Regions from separate parts of the Microbacterium sp. NPDC012755 genome, predicted to be linked through region 2. Evidence: predicted binding sites of a transcription regulator. Region 2 holds the regulator's gene; the other holds the start of a gene.
The links. Region 2 encodes HrcA, which represses chaperone genes, less so after heat shock. Its sites were predicted from a motif close to TTNGCACTCGNNNNNNNCGAGTGCNAA; they were not measured.
Positions count from the first base shown of each region.

Region 1 (7,336 bases), 1.3 Mb from region 2:
TCCGGAGGTCAGCGCAAGCTGCTCGAGATGGCTCGGGCGCTGATGAGCGACCCCACGCTGGTGATGCTCGACGAACCGATGGCCGGCGTCAACCCGGCCCTCACCCAGTCTCTGCTCGACCACATCCTCGACCTCAAGGACCAGGGAATGACCGTGCTCTTCGTCGAGCACGACATGCACATGGTCAGGCACATCGCCGACTGGGTCGTCGTCATGGCCGAGGGGCGCGTGGTGGCGGAGGGTCCGCCGGAGGACGTCATGGAGGACCCCGCGGTCGTCGACGCCTACCTCGGCGCGCACCAGGACCTCGACCTCGGAGCCGTCACCGGTCGCATCCCCGTGCTAGAGGACGCCGCGGCCGCACGACTGCGCGAGAAGATCGAGGCCGAAGCCGAGGCGGAGCTCGCCGCGGAAGAGACCGATTCCCCCGAGGAGGGTCGCGCATGAGCGATGAGAAGGTGATCGTCGAGCTGAAGGACGTCCATGCCGGGTACCTGCCGGGCGTGAACATCCTCAACGGGGCGAATCTGGTGGCCAGGCAGGGCGAGTTGATCGGGATCATCGGCCCGAACGGCGCCGGCAAGTCGACCCTGCTGAAGTCGATCTTCGGCATGGTGAACGTGCGCTCCGGCGACATCACCGTGAACGGCGAGAGCATCGTCGGCCTCAAGGCCGACAAGCTCGTCAAGCGCGGGGTGGCGTTCGTCCCGCAGACGAACAACGTCTTCCCCTCGCTGACCATCGAGGAGAACCTGCAGATGGGACTCTTCCAGAACCCCAAGATCTACGCCGAACGGCTCGAGTTCGTCAGCGGCATCTTCGCGGAGCTCGGCAAGCGGCTCAAGCAGCGCGCCGGCTCCCTGTCGGGTGGAGAGCGCCAGATGGTCGCGATGTCGCGCGCTCTGATGATGGACCCGTCGGTGCTCCTGCTCGACGAGCCGTCTGCGGGCCTCTCCCCCGTGCGGCAGGATGACGCGTTCATCCGCGTCTCCGACATCAACAAGGCCGGCGTGACCACGATCATGGTCGAGCAGAACGCCCGTCGCTGCCTGCAGATCTGCGACCGCGGGTACGTCCTCGACCAGGGCAAGGACGCGTACGAGGGCACGGGGCGCGACCTGCTGAACGATCCCAAGGTCATCGGGCTCTACCTCGGCACGCTGGGCACCGACGCCGCCTGAGACGCGTTCCGTCTCGTCACTGCGCTCCTCACTCTACGAGCGAGACGAACGCGCAGGACACGGAGAAGGCCCCGGATGCGAGCATCCGGGGCCTTCTCAGCGATATCAGTTGGTGCGGGTGATGGTGTTGTCCGCGCCGTACTTGTAGATGCCGATCGTGGCGTCCTGCGGGTCGCCGTTCTCGTCGAACTTCACTCCTCCGGAGTAGCCGTCGTAGTCGGCCACCTTGCCGGAGTTGATGATCTTGGCGCAGTCGGCGAAGGTCGTGCACTTCTCACCGTCGCCGGAGCCGCCCGAGACCTCCTGCATCTTCGCCGCGATGTCGGCGCCCTTGGTGGAGCCGGCGGCGAGCGACGCGAGAGCCACGAGCACGACAGCGTCGTACGCCTCACCCGCGTAGGTGAAGTCCTTCACCTCGGCGTTGCCCTCGCCCGTCCAGAAGGTCTGCAGACGCTTCGTGAAGTCGTCGGCGAGCTTGGGGCCGGCCTTGGTGCCCTGGGCGCCCTCGAGCGAGACAGGGATGTCGGTGCCGTAGTCGGACAGGTTTCCGTCGACCATGTAGAACTTGTCGGCCGTGATGCCGGCGTTCACCAGCAGCGGGGCGATCGTCTTGAACTGGTCGAACGAGACGATGGCGACGGCGTCCGGGTTCTGCGCCTTGATGGTCTCGACCTGCGCGTCGAACTGCGCGTCGCCGACGTTGAACGACGCCTCGGCGACGACCTTGCCGCCGGTGCCCTCGAACGTCTTCTTGATGGCGTCGTTGAGGCCGGTGCCGTACGCGTCATTCTGGTAGATGATGCCGAGGGTCTTGTGTCCGTCTTCGGCGATCAGGTTGCCGAGCACCTCGCCCTGCAGCAGGTCGCTGGGGGCGGTGCGGAAGTACAGGCCCTTGTCGTCCCACGTGGTGAAGTCGGGAGAGGTGTTCGAGGCCGAGATCTGGAGGATGCCCGCGGCGACGTTGCCGTCGAGGATGAGCTTCGAGACGCCGGACGCCGCGGCGCCGACGATGGCGGACACGCCTGCACCCTGCAGCTTGGTGATCGAGGTCTCATAGGCCTTCGTGTCGGTGTCGCCTTCGTCCTCGGCAGTGAGGTCGATGGTGATTCCGGCCTTGGCGTCGTTGATCTCCTTGACCGCGAGGCCGACGCCCGACTCCATGGGCGGGCCGAGGAAGGCCAGAGCACCGGTCTGCGGCAGCAGCGACCCGAGCTTGAGAGTGAGGTCGGCGGACGGCTTGTTGCCGCCGTCGCCGGAGTCGGACGGCGTGCTGCTCGCACAGCCCGAGATGACGAGTGCCGACGCGCTGACCAGCGCGACCCCGGCGAGGACCTTCGCTGCGCGCGAGCCCTTCAGTGCGTTCATGTTGCTCCCTTGGATATCTGAGCGTGGAATGCGACCACGATCGGGTGCTCTAACCCTAGAGCGTGGCAGGAGCGCGTAGTGGGTGCTTAGGTTTCGGTGCGTTAACGATCCGACACCGGGTTCCGCCGTCGATGCACCCGAGGTTCAGACGAGTTCTGCAGGGCCGCTTCCACGGCTCCGCCGCCCCGCGAGGAGAAGGTCGGCCACGAACACGCCGATCGCGATCCAGACGAGGATGAAGCCAGCCCAGCGTGCGGGAGGCATCTCCTCATGCAGGAAGGTGACGCCGATCACGAACTGCATGATCGGGGTGATGAACTGGATCATCCCGATGATGGTGAGGTCGATCCGTCGCGTCCCCGCCGCGAACAGCAGCAGCGGCACCGCCGTCGCGACGCCGGCGAAGCCCAGCAGCAGTGCGTGGGGGACGCCGTTCGCCCCCATGGTGATGCCTGCGGGGGTGAAGGCCACCAGGATGAGCTGCACGATCGCGATGGGGATGAGCCAGAAGGACTCGAGGGTCAGACCGCTCACGGCATCCACCGCCGGTCCGATCTTCTTCTTGATGAGTCCGTAGATGCCGAAGGACGCGGTGAGCGAGAGCGCGATCCAGGGGAACTCCCCGTAGGCGACGACGATCACGATCACCGCGACGGCGGCGATGCCGATCGCCGCCCACTGCATCCGGCGGATCCGCTCGTGCAGCACGAAGACGCCCAGCAGCACCGTGGTGATCGGATTGATGAAGTAGCCGAGGCTCGTCTCCACCACCCGGTCGTTCAGGGTGCCGAGGACGAACACCTGCCAGTTCACGTAGATCAGCAGGCCAGCGAGCGCCGTGAGGCCGAGCAGCTTCGGCTGCCGGATGATGACGCCGAAGGCCTTCCATCCGCGTGTGACGGTGAGCAGGATCAGGCAGAAGACGAAAGACAGCAGCACACGCCAGGCGACGACCTCCCACGCGCCCGTGGGCACCAGCAGCAGGAAGTACAGCGGCAGCACTCCCCAGAGCAGGTAGGCGGCGACGGCGTAGACGGCCCCCGCGGTCTGGCCGGTGCGGGCGGGGGCGTCAGGGGTCACCGCACAACCCTATGCCCGTGGGCGGAGGCCGAACGCGTGTTCAGCCGCCACGACCGCGGTTCGGCAGGAATCGGTCGCCGCATGACTGCTCCGGACATGCGAAGGGGTTCGGATGCCGAAGCATCCGAACCCCTTCTGCGTTGTGCGCTGGATCAGCGAACGACGACCGCGAGGACGTCGCGAGCCGACAGGACGAGGAACTCGTCTGCGCCGAACTTCACCTCGGTGCCGCCGTACTTGCTGTAGAGCACGCGGTCGCCCACGGCGACGTCGAGCGGGACGCGGTTGCCGTTGTCATCGATGCGGCCGGGGCCCACGGCCACGACCTCGCCCTCCTGGGGCTTCTCCTTGGCGGTGTCGGGGATGACCAGGCCACTCGCGGTGGTCTGCTCGGCCTCGACCTGCTTGATGACGATGCGGTCCTCGAGCGGCTTGATGGAAACCGACACGGTCTACCTCTTCTTTCTTGACGCTGACACGAAAGACTTGTTCGCACTCTCAACCCGAGAGTGCTAATCCAGTCTAAGCGCTCAGCTGGCACTCATGCAATGCGAGTGCCAGCCGGGCACGACCTAAGCTGAACGGGTGGAGATGTCCGAGCTGCGCGCCCTGCTCACCCCCGACGGACTCGAGCTCCTCGACGCCCTCGGGCCGATCGAGTCGACGGGCGAGGTCGCCAGGGCCGTGTCGCGGCTGCGCGCTGCGGGTCATTCCCCTGAACTCGTCTCGGCAGTCGTCGGTCAGGCCCACCTGCGCGCCAGGGCACGGGCGAAGTTCGGCGACTTCGCCGAGCGGATGCTGTTCACCCGCGCCGGCCTCGAGCAGGCGACGAGACTGGGGGTCGCCGCACGGCACGCCCAGCGCATCCGCAGCGCCGGTCTGACGAGCGTCGCCGATCTCGGCTGCGGAATCGGCGGCGACGCCCTCGCCTTCGCCGGGGCAGGACTCGAGGTGACCGCCGTCGACGCCGACGAGGTGACAGCCGCGATCGCCGCGTACAACCTCGCGCCGTTCGGATCGGACGTGCGCCACAGCACGGCGGAGGATGCGCACCGGGAGCTGAGCACGGCGACCGCGCCCGCCGCTCGCGCGATCTGGATGGACCCCGCGCGACGCACCTCCGGGCACGCCGAGACCCGCCGCGTCTCGGCCGACGACTACTCGCCGTCGCTGGACTGGGCCTTCGACGTGGCATCGCGCACGCCGACCGGCATCAAGCTCGGCCCCGCGCACGATCGCGACAGCCTCCCGGCAAACGCCGAGGCCCAGTGGGTGAGCGCGGACGGCAGCGTCGTGGAGCTCGTGGTCTGGACCGGCGTCCTCGCCAGAGAGGGCGTGCGCAGAGCGGCGCTCCTCATCCGCGGCGAGCGCTCCTACGAGCTCACCGCGGGCGCCGACGCCGAAGACGCGCCGGTGCGCCCGCTCGGCGCCTTCCTGCACGAACCGGACGGAGCCGTCATCCGCGCGCGGCTCATCGGCGACGTCGCCCGCAGCCTGGAGGCGGGGATGCTCGACGAGCGCATCGCATACCTCACCTCGGATGCCGCGCTCACGAGTCCGTTCGTGCAGTCGTTCCGCGTGCGCGAGACGATGCCCGCCAATCCCAAGGCGATCAGTGCGGTGCTCAAGAGGAACGGCATCGGCACCCTGGAGATCAAGAAGCGCGGCATGGACGTCGACCCTGCGGCCTTCCGCAGGGAGCTCGCGCTGAAGGGCGCGGAGTCGGCGACGCTGATCCTCACCCGCATCGGCGACGAGCGTCTGGCGATCCTCGCCGACCGGGTGTCTGCGGCCTAGTCAGCCGGCAGGGTCTACGGGGGCCTGGACCTCGATCGGATCCCCCGACTCGGTGTCGATCACCACGAGCGATCCGCCGGTCGGACCCTCGGTGATCGTCAGGTAGGGCATGCCCCAGCCGGTGAACTCCACGGTCAGGGACCACGGCGAGTCGTCCGCGTCGCCGGAGCTCAGCCGGATCGGCGCCTGCTTCCCGCTGTTGTCCGGTGCGGCGCACTTCGATGCGTCCACGACGTCGACGATCAGGCATCTCTCCATCGAGCCCGTGTCGGTGAAGCGGTCGGCGACCCACACGGATTCTCCGCGGAAGTGTCCGATCAGGGACATCCCCGGCTGGTACCCCTCGTCGATGAGAGCCTGGGCACGCACCTTCTCCTCGCCCTCGAACTGACTGAGCATGGAGTCGTCGTAGTCCCAGCGGTTGATCGCGACCATCACCTCGCCGGCCGTGGTGAGCATGCCCGTGGCGTTCACACTGCTTCCGCCCATCGAGCCGCCCTCGTCAGAAGGCACCGAGATCGACGCGTTCAACGGGAACGTGGCGAACTCGTCATCGGTGACGCAGTTGATGGAGGACTGCTCCCCCACATCGAGGGTCAGGCACGACTGCGACTCCGGCGCGCTCTTCGTCGCGAACCAGACGAGGGCGTCTCCATCGCGCGCGACGGCGCGCAGCGAGCCGTCGTCGAATTTCTGCGCCGTGTAGAGCTCCAGCTTGCGCTCCACCTCCTCCGCGCTGAGCGGGATGTCGCTCGCGCGCGGAGAGAACAGCGCCCAACCCGCGCCGAGTCCGATCGCCAGCAGGACGGCGGACGCAGCGGCCACGGGCTTCCCGTGCGACCGCAGAGTCCTCCAGATGCCCGGCGCCGCCTCGTCTGCCGCGCTCTCGGTCTCGGTCTCGTCGGCCACGGGCGCCGCTGCGGCGTTCTCCTCGTCGACGACTCCCCGCGTGACGGGAGGCTGCACCTCGCCCGCCCGCATGCCGTCCAGGCGGACTCCGTCCACCGGCCCCGTGTCGCGGACCGCCGTCCGCGCGGAGCGCTCCGCTGCGGGGGCTGCAGCCTCGGGGCGGGCGCTCTCGCGGAGGGCGTGCTCGAGCTCGTGCAGACGCCGAGCCTCGGCATCCGTGAGCGACGCCTCGCGGCCGTACGCCTTGCGCTGGAGCGCACGACGCTCCTCGCCGTCATGATCGTGCGGCATCGGCCCCCCTGATGACATCGATGTCCGGTCGGCGTCGAGCATCCGCTACCCGAACCTCTCGAACTGCAGACCGGCCCACACCAGCCAGCCCAGACTGTACGTCGTCGCCGCGAGGCCGAGCACGAGAGCCCACGTCGCGACGGCTCTGCTCTCGGCCGGACGCCGCAGCGACATGATCGCCGCGATCACGGCCACCACCGCGACCGGGATCACCCAGCCGACGAAGAACGAGGCGCACAGCGAGACGATCGCGGCGAGCAGCGCCCAGGGCGCGAGCCGCGTCTCGTCGACGGACGCGGGCGCAGCCGAGGGCTCCCACCCGTCGTGTTCGTCGTCGTCTTCGAGGTGCGGACCGCTGGCGACGATCGGCTCCACGGTCACCGGCCCGGTGGGCAGCTTCGTGTACGCGTCGCGTCTGGCGCCGGGGAGACGAGCAGACCCCGCCGGCCGCTCGACCTCGCCGCTGGGTCCTTCGATGCGGGCGCGCAGCCCGTCGTCCGGTGTGGTCATGAGCGCTCGGCCACCTGGATCTCCGTGACGGGGAGGGTCGAGTCGGCGCCGAAGGCGAGGGTCGACGGCCGCCGACCGGAGGAGATCAGCTCTGCGGCGAGCGCCGCGATCATGGCGCCATTGTCGGTGCACAGCGACAGCGGCGGGATGCGCACCGTCACCCCCGCCTTCTCGGCACGGGCGAGCGCGACCTCGCGCAGCCT
Region 1 covers NZ_JBIBCT010000001.1:2,084,110-2,091,445, reverse strand. The annotation lists gene ACFY5A_RS09710 (ABC transporter ATP-binding protein) at 1-447, shown strand, start outside; gene ACFY5A_RS09705 (ABC transporter ATP-binding protein) at 444-1,181, shown strand; gene ACFY5A_RS09700 (ABC transporter substrate-binding protein) at 1,287-2,546, opposite strand; gene rarD (EamA family transporter RarD) at 2,691-3,626, opposite strand; gene groES (co-chaperone GroES) at 3,779-4,075, opposite strand; gene ACFY5A_RS09685 (SAM-dependent methyltransferase) at 4,218-5,423, shown strand; gene ACFY5A_RS09680 (hypothetical protein) at 5,424-6,623, opposite strand; gene ACFY5A_RS09675 (hypothetical protein) at 6,669-7,133, opposite strand; gene tsaD (tRNA (adenosine(37)-N6)-threonylcarbamoyltransferase complex transferase subunit TsaD) at 7,130-7,336, opposite strand, start outside.
Region 1: groES (co-chaperone GroES) is a predicted target of HrcA. The motif match lies at 4,161-4,187, and genes of this name have one in related genera.

Region 2 (7,336 bases):
CTTGGGCCCGTCCCAGCGCGAGACGCTGCGGCTCGCCTGCCACGGGACGATCTCGTCGACGCCGAGCTCGCAGGCCGCCTGGACGGCGAGCTCATCGCGATCGCCCTTGGCCAGCGCCTGAACGAGGACGATGCGGGGCGTCGGCGCGTCGTGGACCGCACGGTCGGACACGCGCACGTCCACCCGGGTCGGAGAGACCTCCTCGGCGACACCGGTGAGCCAGACGCCTGCACCGTCGCCGATCGTCACGGATTCGCCCACACGCAGTCTGCGGACGACCGCCGCGTGCTTCGCCTCTGCACCGGTGAGCGACACGAGGTCGCCGACCGCGGCATCGGTCGACGTCTCGACCAGAAAGTGCAGCGCCATGGCTCAGTGCGAGCGGAAGCGGTCGCGGAGCTTGGAGAACAGCCCCTGCTGGAACTGCGCGAGCTGCGGTCCCGGCGACTTCGCCTTCTTCGCGAAGTCCTCGATGAGCGCGCGCTGCGCGGAGTCGAGCTTGGTGGGCGTGACCACCTGCACGCCGACCCTGAGGTCACCACGCTGGGATCCCCGCAGCGGGGTGATGCCACGGCCCTTGATCGTCAGGACGTCACCCGACTGGATGCCGGAGCGGATCTCCAGGTCGACCTCGCCGTCGAGCCCCTGGATCTTCGTGTCCGTTCCGAGGATCGCGTCGGTCATCGATACCTCGAGCGTGGCGAGGAGGTCGTCGCCGTCACGGCTGAACGCCGCGTGCGGGCTCACCGTGACCTCGACGTACAGATCGCCGTTGGGGCCACCGGCCTTGCCCACCTCGCCGGAGCCCGGCAGCTGCAGTCGCAGCCCGGTCTCCACACCGGCGGGGATGTCGAGGGACACCGTACGACGCGACCGCACGCGCCCCTGACCAGCGCAGGTTCCGCACGGGTACGGGATCGTCGTGCCGTAGCCCTCGCAGGTGCCGCACGGCTGCGAGGTGATGACGTTGCCGAGAAGGCTGCGGACCTGACGCTGCACGTGGCCGGAGCCGCCGCAGATGTCGCAGGTGACGGGCGACGTGCCCTCCTGGCAGCAGGATCCCTGACACGTCTCGCACAGCACCGCCGTGTCGACCTCGATGTCGCGGTGCGCGCCGAACACCACGTCGCCGAGCTCGAGGGTCACACGCACGAGCGCGTCCTGGCCGCGCTCGCGCCGTGACCGCGGACGCGCGCCGCGCCCGCCGCCCTGCGCGGCGCCGAAGAAGGTCTCGAAGATGTCGCCGAAGCCTCCGAACCCGCCGAAGTTTCCTGCGGCGCCGTCTCCGCCGCCCATGTCGTACCGGCGTCGCGACTCGTCGTCGCTGAGCACGTCGTACGCGTGCGTGACGAGCTTGAAGCGCTCCGCCGCCTCCTCGCCCGGGTTCACATCCGGGTGCAGCTGACGCGCGAGGCGTCGGTACGCCTTCTTGATCTCGTCGGTGGACGCCTCTCGGGATACCCCGAGAACCTCATAGTGATCCGCCACGATGGCCCTTCTCCGTGTGTGTTCGTTCGGCGGCCGCCTCAGCGGCTCGCCTCGTCTTCGTCGAGCATCCGCGACAGGTAGCGGGCCACGGCCCGCGCCGCCGCGAGGTTGCTCGGATAGTCCATGCGGGTCGGGCCCATGACGCCGACGCGCGCGGTGCCGCTCGGTGCGGCGTAGTTGCTGGCGACGATCGACGCCTCGCCGAGACCGAACGGAGCGTTCTCCGTGCCGATGCTCGCGGCGAGCCCGTGCACGTCGGTCTCCATCTCGCTCATCAGCCGCAGCAGCGTCACCTGCTCCTCGATCGCCTCGAGGAGAGGATGGATGCTGCCGCGGAAGTCCTGTTCGCGCCGGGCCAGAGTCGCGGCCCCCGCCATGACGAGGCGCTCCTGGCGGAACTCGCCCAGCTCGTCGATGATGACGGTCGCGAGGGCGCGCAGCGCGGCATCCGTCGTCGTGTCATCGGCGAGCAGGGTCTGCAGGCGCTCAGCGGCGTCGCTCACCGCACGGCCCGTGATCAGCGCGGACAGCCGCGCCCGCAGCACCGCCACATCGGCCTCGTCGAGCTCGATCGGGAGCGGGGTCATGCGCTGTGAGACGCCGCCGGCGTCGGTGACGAGCACGACGAGCATCCGGCTCGGCGCGAGCGCGACGAGCTCCAGGTGGGTCAGATGCGCCCGGGCGAACGACGGGTACTGCGCCAGGGCGACCTGCCCCGTGAGCTGCGTGAGCACACGGACGGTGCGCGCCATCAGGTCGTCGAGATCGGCGGGGTCGGCGAGGAAGGACTCGATCGCGCTGCGCTGAGCCACGGTGAGCGGCCGCAGCTGAGCCAGGTGGTTCACGAAGACGCGATACCCCTTGTCGGTCGGCACGCGCCCCGAGGAGGTGTGCGGAGCGGCGATCAGCTCCTCGTCCTCGAGCAGCGCCATGTCGTTGCGGATGGTCGCCGCGGAGACGCCGAAGGAGTACCGGTCGACGATCGTGCGGCTGCCGACGGGTTCGTGCGTCTCGACGTAGTCCTGCACGATCGCGCGCAGCACCTGCAGGCCTCGCTCTGTGACCATCTCACCCTCCCGCCTGGCACTCGGACCGATAGAGTGCCAATCCTATCGCGTGCGCCCTAGGATGGCGCTCATGACCACGCCGTCCACCGCTTCCGTCAGCACCGGGGTCCTCCGAGGAACCGTCGAGGACGGCGTCCGTCGCTTCCTCGGCATCCCGTATGCCGCGCCGCCGTTCGGGGACAACCGGTTCCGCGAGCCGCAGCCCGCTCCCGCCTGGACGGGCGAGCGCGACGCCACGTCCTTCGGCCCCACGTCTCCCCAGCTCCCCTACTCCGGCGCGACCGGCGAGCTGCTGGGTTCGGTGCGCATCGACGGCGAAGACATCCTCACCGTCAACGTCTGGTCCCCGGTCGACGCCTCGGACGCGCCCGTGCTGCTGTGGATCCACGGCGGCGCCCTCGAACGCGGCACCGCCGCGCTCTCGATCTACGACGGCACGGGATTCGCACGCGCCGGCATCGTCTTCGCCTCGATCAACTACCGCCTGGGCTCGGAGGGCTTCTCCGTGCTCGAGGACGCACCGCGCAACCTCGGCCTGCGCGACGCCGCGGCCGCCCTCGACTGGGTCCACCGCGAGATCGCGGCGTTCGGCGGCGATCCCGCGCGCATCACGGTGATGGGCGAGTCGGCGGGCGGCGCGATCGTCGCCGGTCTCCTGGCCCGTCCGAAGTCGCGTGCGCTGATCGCTCAGGCGATCATCGAGTCCGGTCCTCTGGAGGCGCAGACACCGGAGAAGGCCGGGCGCGTCACCGCGCAGCTGGCGAAGCGGCTCGGCATCCGCGCCGATCGGGAGTCCTTCGCCGGCGTCGACCCCGATCAGCTCCTGCAGGCCCGCCGCGAGCAGTCGGCAGGCTCCTCTCCCCTCGCGGGCGCGCCGGGATTCCAGTTCTCGATCGACCCCGACAGCCTCCCCCGGTCTCCCCACGAGGTGCTCGGCGAGATCGACACCCCGCTGCTCATCGGCAGCAACACCGACGAGTACCGGCTGTGGTTCCCCCCGGAGGCGCTCGCCGGCATCAGCAGGGCGAAGCTGCTGATCGCGCGTCTCGCGCTGCGCATCCCCGGCCGTGCGGTGGCCGCGTACCGCGCCGACTTCCCTTCGGCGTCGACCGGGGAGATCTTCGGACAGCTCGCGACCGACGTCATGCTCCGCGCTCCGCTCAGTCGTGTCGCGAGAGCACGCCCCGCGAACACCCACGTCTACGAGTTCGCCTGGCCCAGCCCCGTGCGCGACCTCCGGGCCGCGCATGCGCTCGAGCTCGGGTTCGTGTTCGACCGGCTCGACGACCCCGAGACGCAGCGCATGGCGGGGACCGACGCTCCGCGCGAGCTCGCCGCCGACATGCACCGCGCGTGGGTCTCCTTCGTCACCACTGGCGACCCCGGATGGCCCGCTTTCGGCTCCGAGCGCAGGACGCGCCTGTTCGATGCCGTGACCACCACGGTTCCCCAGCGACGCACGATCGGCATGGATCTGCTCCCTAGTCGGTGAGCTCCCGCACGACCGCATCGGCCAGCAGCCGGCCGCGGAGCGTCAGACGAACGCGGCCGCGAACGGCGGAGGCCGGATCCACCAGACCGTCGGCGATCAGGCCGGCGACGCGGGCTCCGTTCCCTGCGGGGAGGTCCGCCACGGCGATGCCCTCGGCGAGACGACTCAGCAGCAGCACCCGCTCCAGCATCCGCGACGCCTCATCCGGGCGCTCGGTTCCGGCAGCCGGGGACTCGGATGCCGCGAGCCGCTGCGCGTATGCGGCCGGATGCTTCACGTTCCACCAGCGCAGACCCGCGACGTGACTGTGCGCCCCGGGGCCGAAGCCCCACCAGTCGCTCCCCCGCCAATACGCGAGGTTGTGACGCGAACGCTGATCCGCGGAGCGCGCCCAGTTGCTGACCTCGTACCACTCGAAGCCGGCGGCGGCGAGCCGCGAGTCGGCGAGCTCGTACATGTCTGCCTGGAGATCGTCATCGGGTGTCGGCACCTCGCCGCGGCGGATCTGCCTGGCCAGCTTCGTGCCGTCCTCGATGATCAGCGCGTACGCGGAGATGTGGTCCGACTCGAGGTCGAGCGCGGCGTCGAGAGAGGCTTCCCAATCGGCCAGGGACTCCCCCGGCGCACCGTAGATGAGGTCGACACTGACCGCGAGACCGGCGCCCTTCGCCGCCTCGACGGCGGTGCGGACGTTCTCCGGCCGGTGCGTGCGATCCAGCGCAGCGAGCACGTGCGGCACGGCGGACTGCATGCCGATGGAGAGCCTGGTGACCCCGGCATCGGCGAGAGTCCTGGCGACCTCGGGGGTCACCGTGTCGGGGTTCGCCTCGACCGTCACCTCCGCGCCATCGGCGAGCCCGAAGGCCGACACCGCCGCATCCAGCATCCGCGCGAGGTCGCCCGCGGGCAGCAGCGTGGGCGTGCCGCCTCCGAAGAACACCGTGTCCATCGGCCGGAGCGCTCCGGCGTCCGACAGCACACGACGGGCGAGGGAGATCTCCGCGGCGAGGGTGTCGGCGTAGTCCTCCTGCTTCGCGCCGCGCAGCTCGCCCGAGGTGTAGGTGTTGAAGTCGCAGTACCCGCACCGCACACGGCAGAACGGGATGTGCAGGTACGCCGAGAACGGCACGGAGGGATCGACGGAGAGATCGGCGGGGAGCCCGCCGTCCGCCGGGGCCGGATCGCCGAGGGGAAGAGGACCCGCCATCAGACGGGGGTCGCGTAGAGCGGGGAGATCGCCCGCAGGTACCGGGCGAACAGCTCTTTCCTGCGCCGCTTCACGAGCGCGGGAACCATCCGGTACAGCATCGCGTTCGGCGCGTCGAAGGCGCGGACGGTGAACCACACCTCGTCGTTGTCCTCGCGCCAGTCGATGTCGAACGACTCCTCGCCGCTCACGACCGACCCTCCGACCGTGCCGAGCACGAAGCCGATGCGGCGCTTCTCCTCCGTCACGGAGATCACCCGCAGTTCGGCATCGGCGCTCATGCCTGCCACATGGCCGTGCAGCTTCAGGGTCATTCCCGGGCCGACGAAGGGCGTGCCCTCCGCGTCGAAGCGCTGTTCGATGTCGTGCTTGCTCGGCGCGATGGGGTTGCCCTCGGCGTCGAAGCTCACTCCGGCGTACGCGGGACCGGGGGCCGGGCGCACGTCTTGGATGCCGAGCCCTGCGGCTCGCTGCGCCGTCCACGACAGCAGGGACTCCCCTGCGGTCTGGAACCGCTCGGAGCCGCTGCCGATCCGCCAGGACTGCTCCGCCGGGATGCTGCGCTCCGGCGGGTACTGCATCAGATCCGGGGCGTGGGTGGCACCCACGGCCGCATAGTCAACCGTGTCGTCTCGGAAAGTCCCGCGCCGCATGATCTCCACCCTACTTCGGCTTGCCTGAGCGATCACCCCCACGCGCCGCGGGCACCCAGAACCGGACTACTTCTTGTCCTTGCCCTCGACGTCGCCGGAGAGCGCGGCGATGAACGCCTCCTGGGGGACCTCGACGCGACCCACCATCTTCATGCGCTTCTTGCCCTCCTTCTGCTTCTCGAGGAGCTTGCGCTTTCGGGTGATGTCACCGCCGTAGCACTTGGCGAGCACGTCCTTGCGGATCGCGCGGATCGTCTCACGTGCGATGATGCGAGCGCCGATCGCGGCTTGGATCGGCACCTCGAACTGCTGCCGCGGGATGAGCTTGCGCAGTCGCTCGGCCATCATGGTGCCGTAGGCGTATGCCTTGTCGCGGTGCACGATCGAGCTGAAGGCGTCGACCTTCTCGCCCTGCAGCAGGATGTCGACCTTGACCAGATCGGCCTCCTGCTGGCCGGAGGGCTCGTAGTCCAGCGAGGCGTACCCCTGGGTCTTTGACTTCAGCTGATCGAAGAAGTCGAAGACGATCTCACCGAGCGGCATGTTGTAGCGCAGCTCGACGCGCTCCTCGGAGAAGTACTCCATTCCCAGCAGCGAGCCTCGCCGCGACTGGCACAGTTCCATGACCGTGCCCACGTAGTCCTTCGGGAGCAGGATCGCGGCCTTGACCATCGGCTCGGAGACGGAGCCGATGCGCCCGTCGGGGTATTCGCTCGGGTTCGTCACGGTGACGGTCTCGCCGGTGTCGGAGGTGAGCACCTCGTAGATGACGCTCGGGGCCGTGGTGATGAGATCGAGGCCGAACTCGCGCGCAAGCCGCTCGGTGATGATCTCGAGGTGCAGGAGCCCGAGGAATCCGCAGCGGAAGCCGAAGCCGAGAGCGACGGAGGTCTCCGGCTCGTAGACGAGAGAGGCGTCGGACAGCTTCAGCTTGTCGAGCGCCTCGCGCAGCTCCGCGTAGTCGCTGCCGTCGATCGGGTACAGGCCGGAGAAGACCATCGGCTTCGGATCGGTGTATCCGGCCAGCGCCTCGGATGCCGGCTTCCGGCTGGTCGTGACCGTGTCGCCGACCTTCGACTGGCGCACGTCCTTCACGCCGGTGATCAGGTACCCGACCTCGCCGATCCCGAGACCCTTGCTCGGAATGGGCTCGGGGCTGGAGACGCCGATCTCGATGAGTTCGTGGTTCGCACCGGTCGACATCATCTGGATGCGTTCGCGCGGAGACAGGCTGCCGTCGATCATGCGCACGTAGGTCACGACGCCGCGGTACGCGTCGTACACGGAATCGAAGATCATGGCGCGCGCCGGAGCCTCGGGGTCGCCCTTCGGCGCGGGGATCTCCTGCACGAGCCGGTCCAGGAGCTCCTCGACGCCGACGCCGGTCTTGCCCGACACGCGCAGCACGTCCTCCGGCTTCCCGCCGATG
Region 2 covers NZ_JBIBCT010000001.1:3,357,606-3,364,941, forward strand. The annotation lists gene ACFY5A_RS15730 (16S rRNA (uracil(1498)-N(3))-methyltransferase) at 1-369, opposite strand, end outside; gene dnaJ (molecular chaperone DnaJ) at 373-1,488, opposite strand; gene hrcA (heat-inducible transcriptional repressor HrcA) at 1,527-2,555, opposite strand; gene ACFY5A_RS15745 (carboxylesterase family protein) at 2,626-4,047, shown strand; gene hemW (radical SAM family heme chaperone HemW) at 4,037-5,254, opposite strand; gene ACFY5A_RS15755 (DUF1990 family protein) at 5,254-5,907, opposite strand; gene lepA (translation elongation factor 4) at 5,974-7,336, opposite strand, start outside.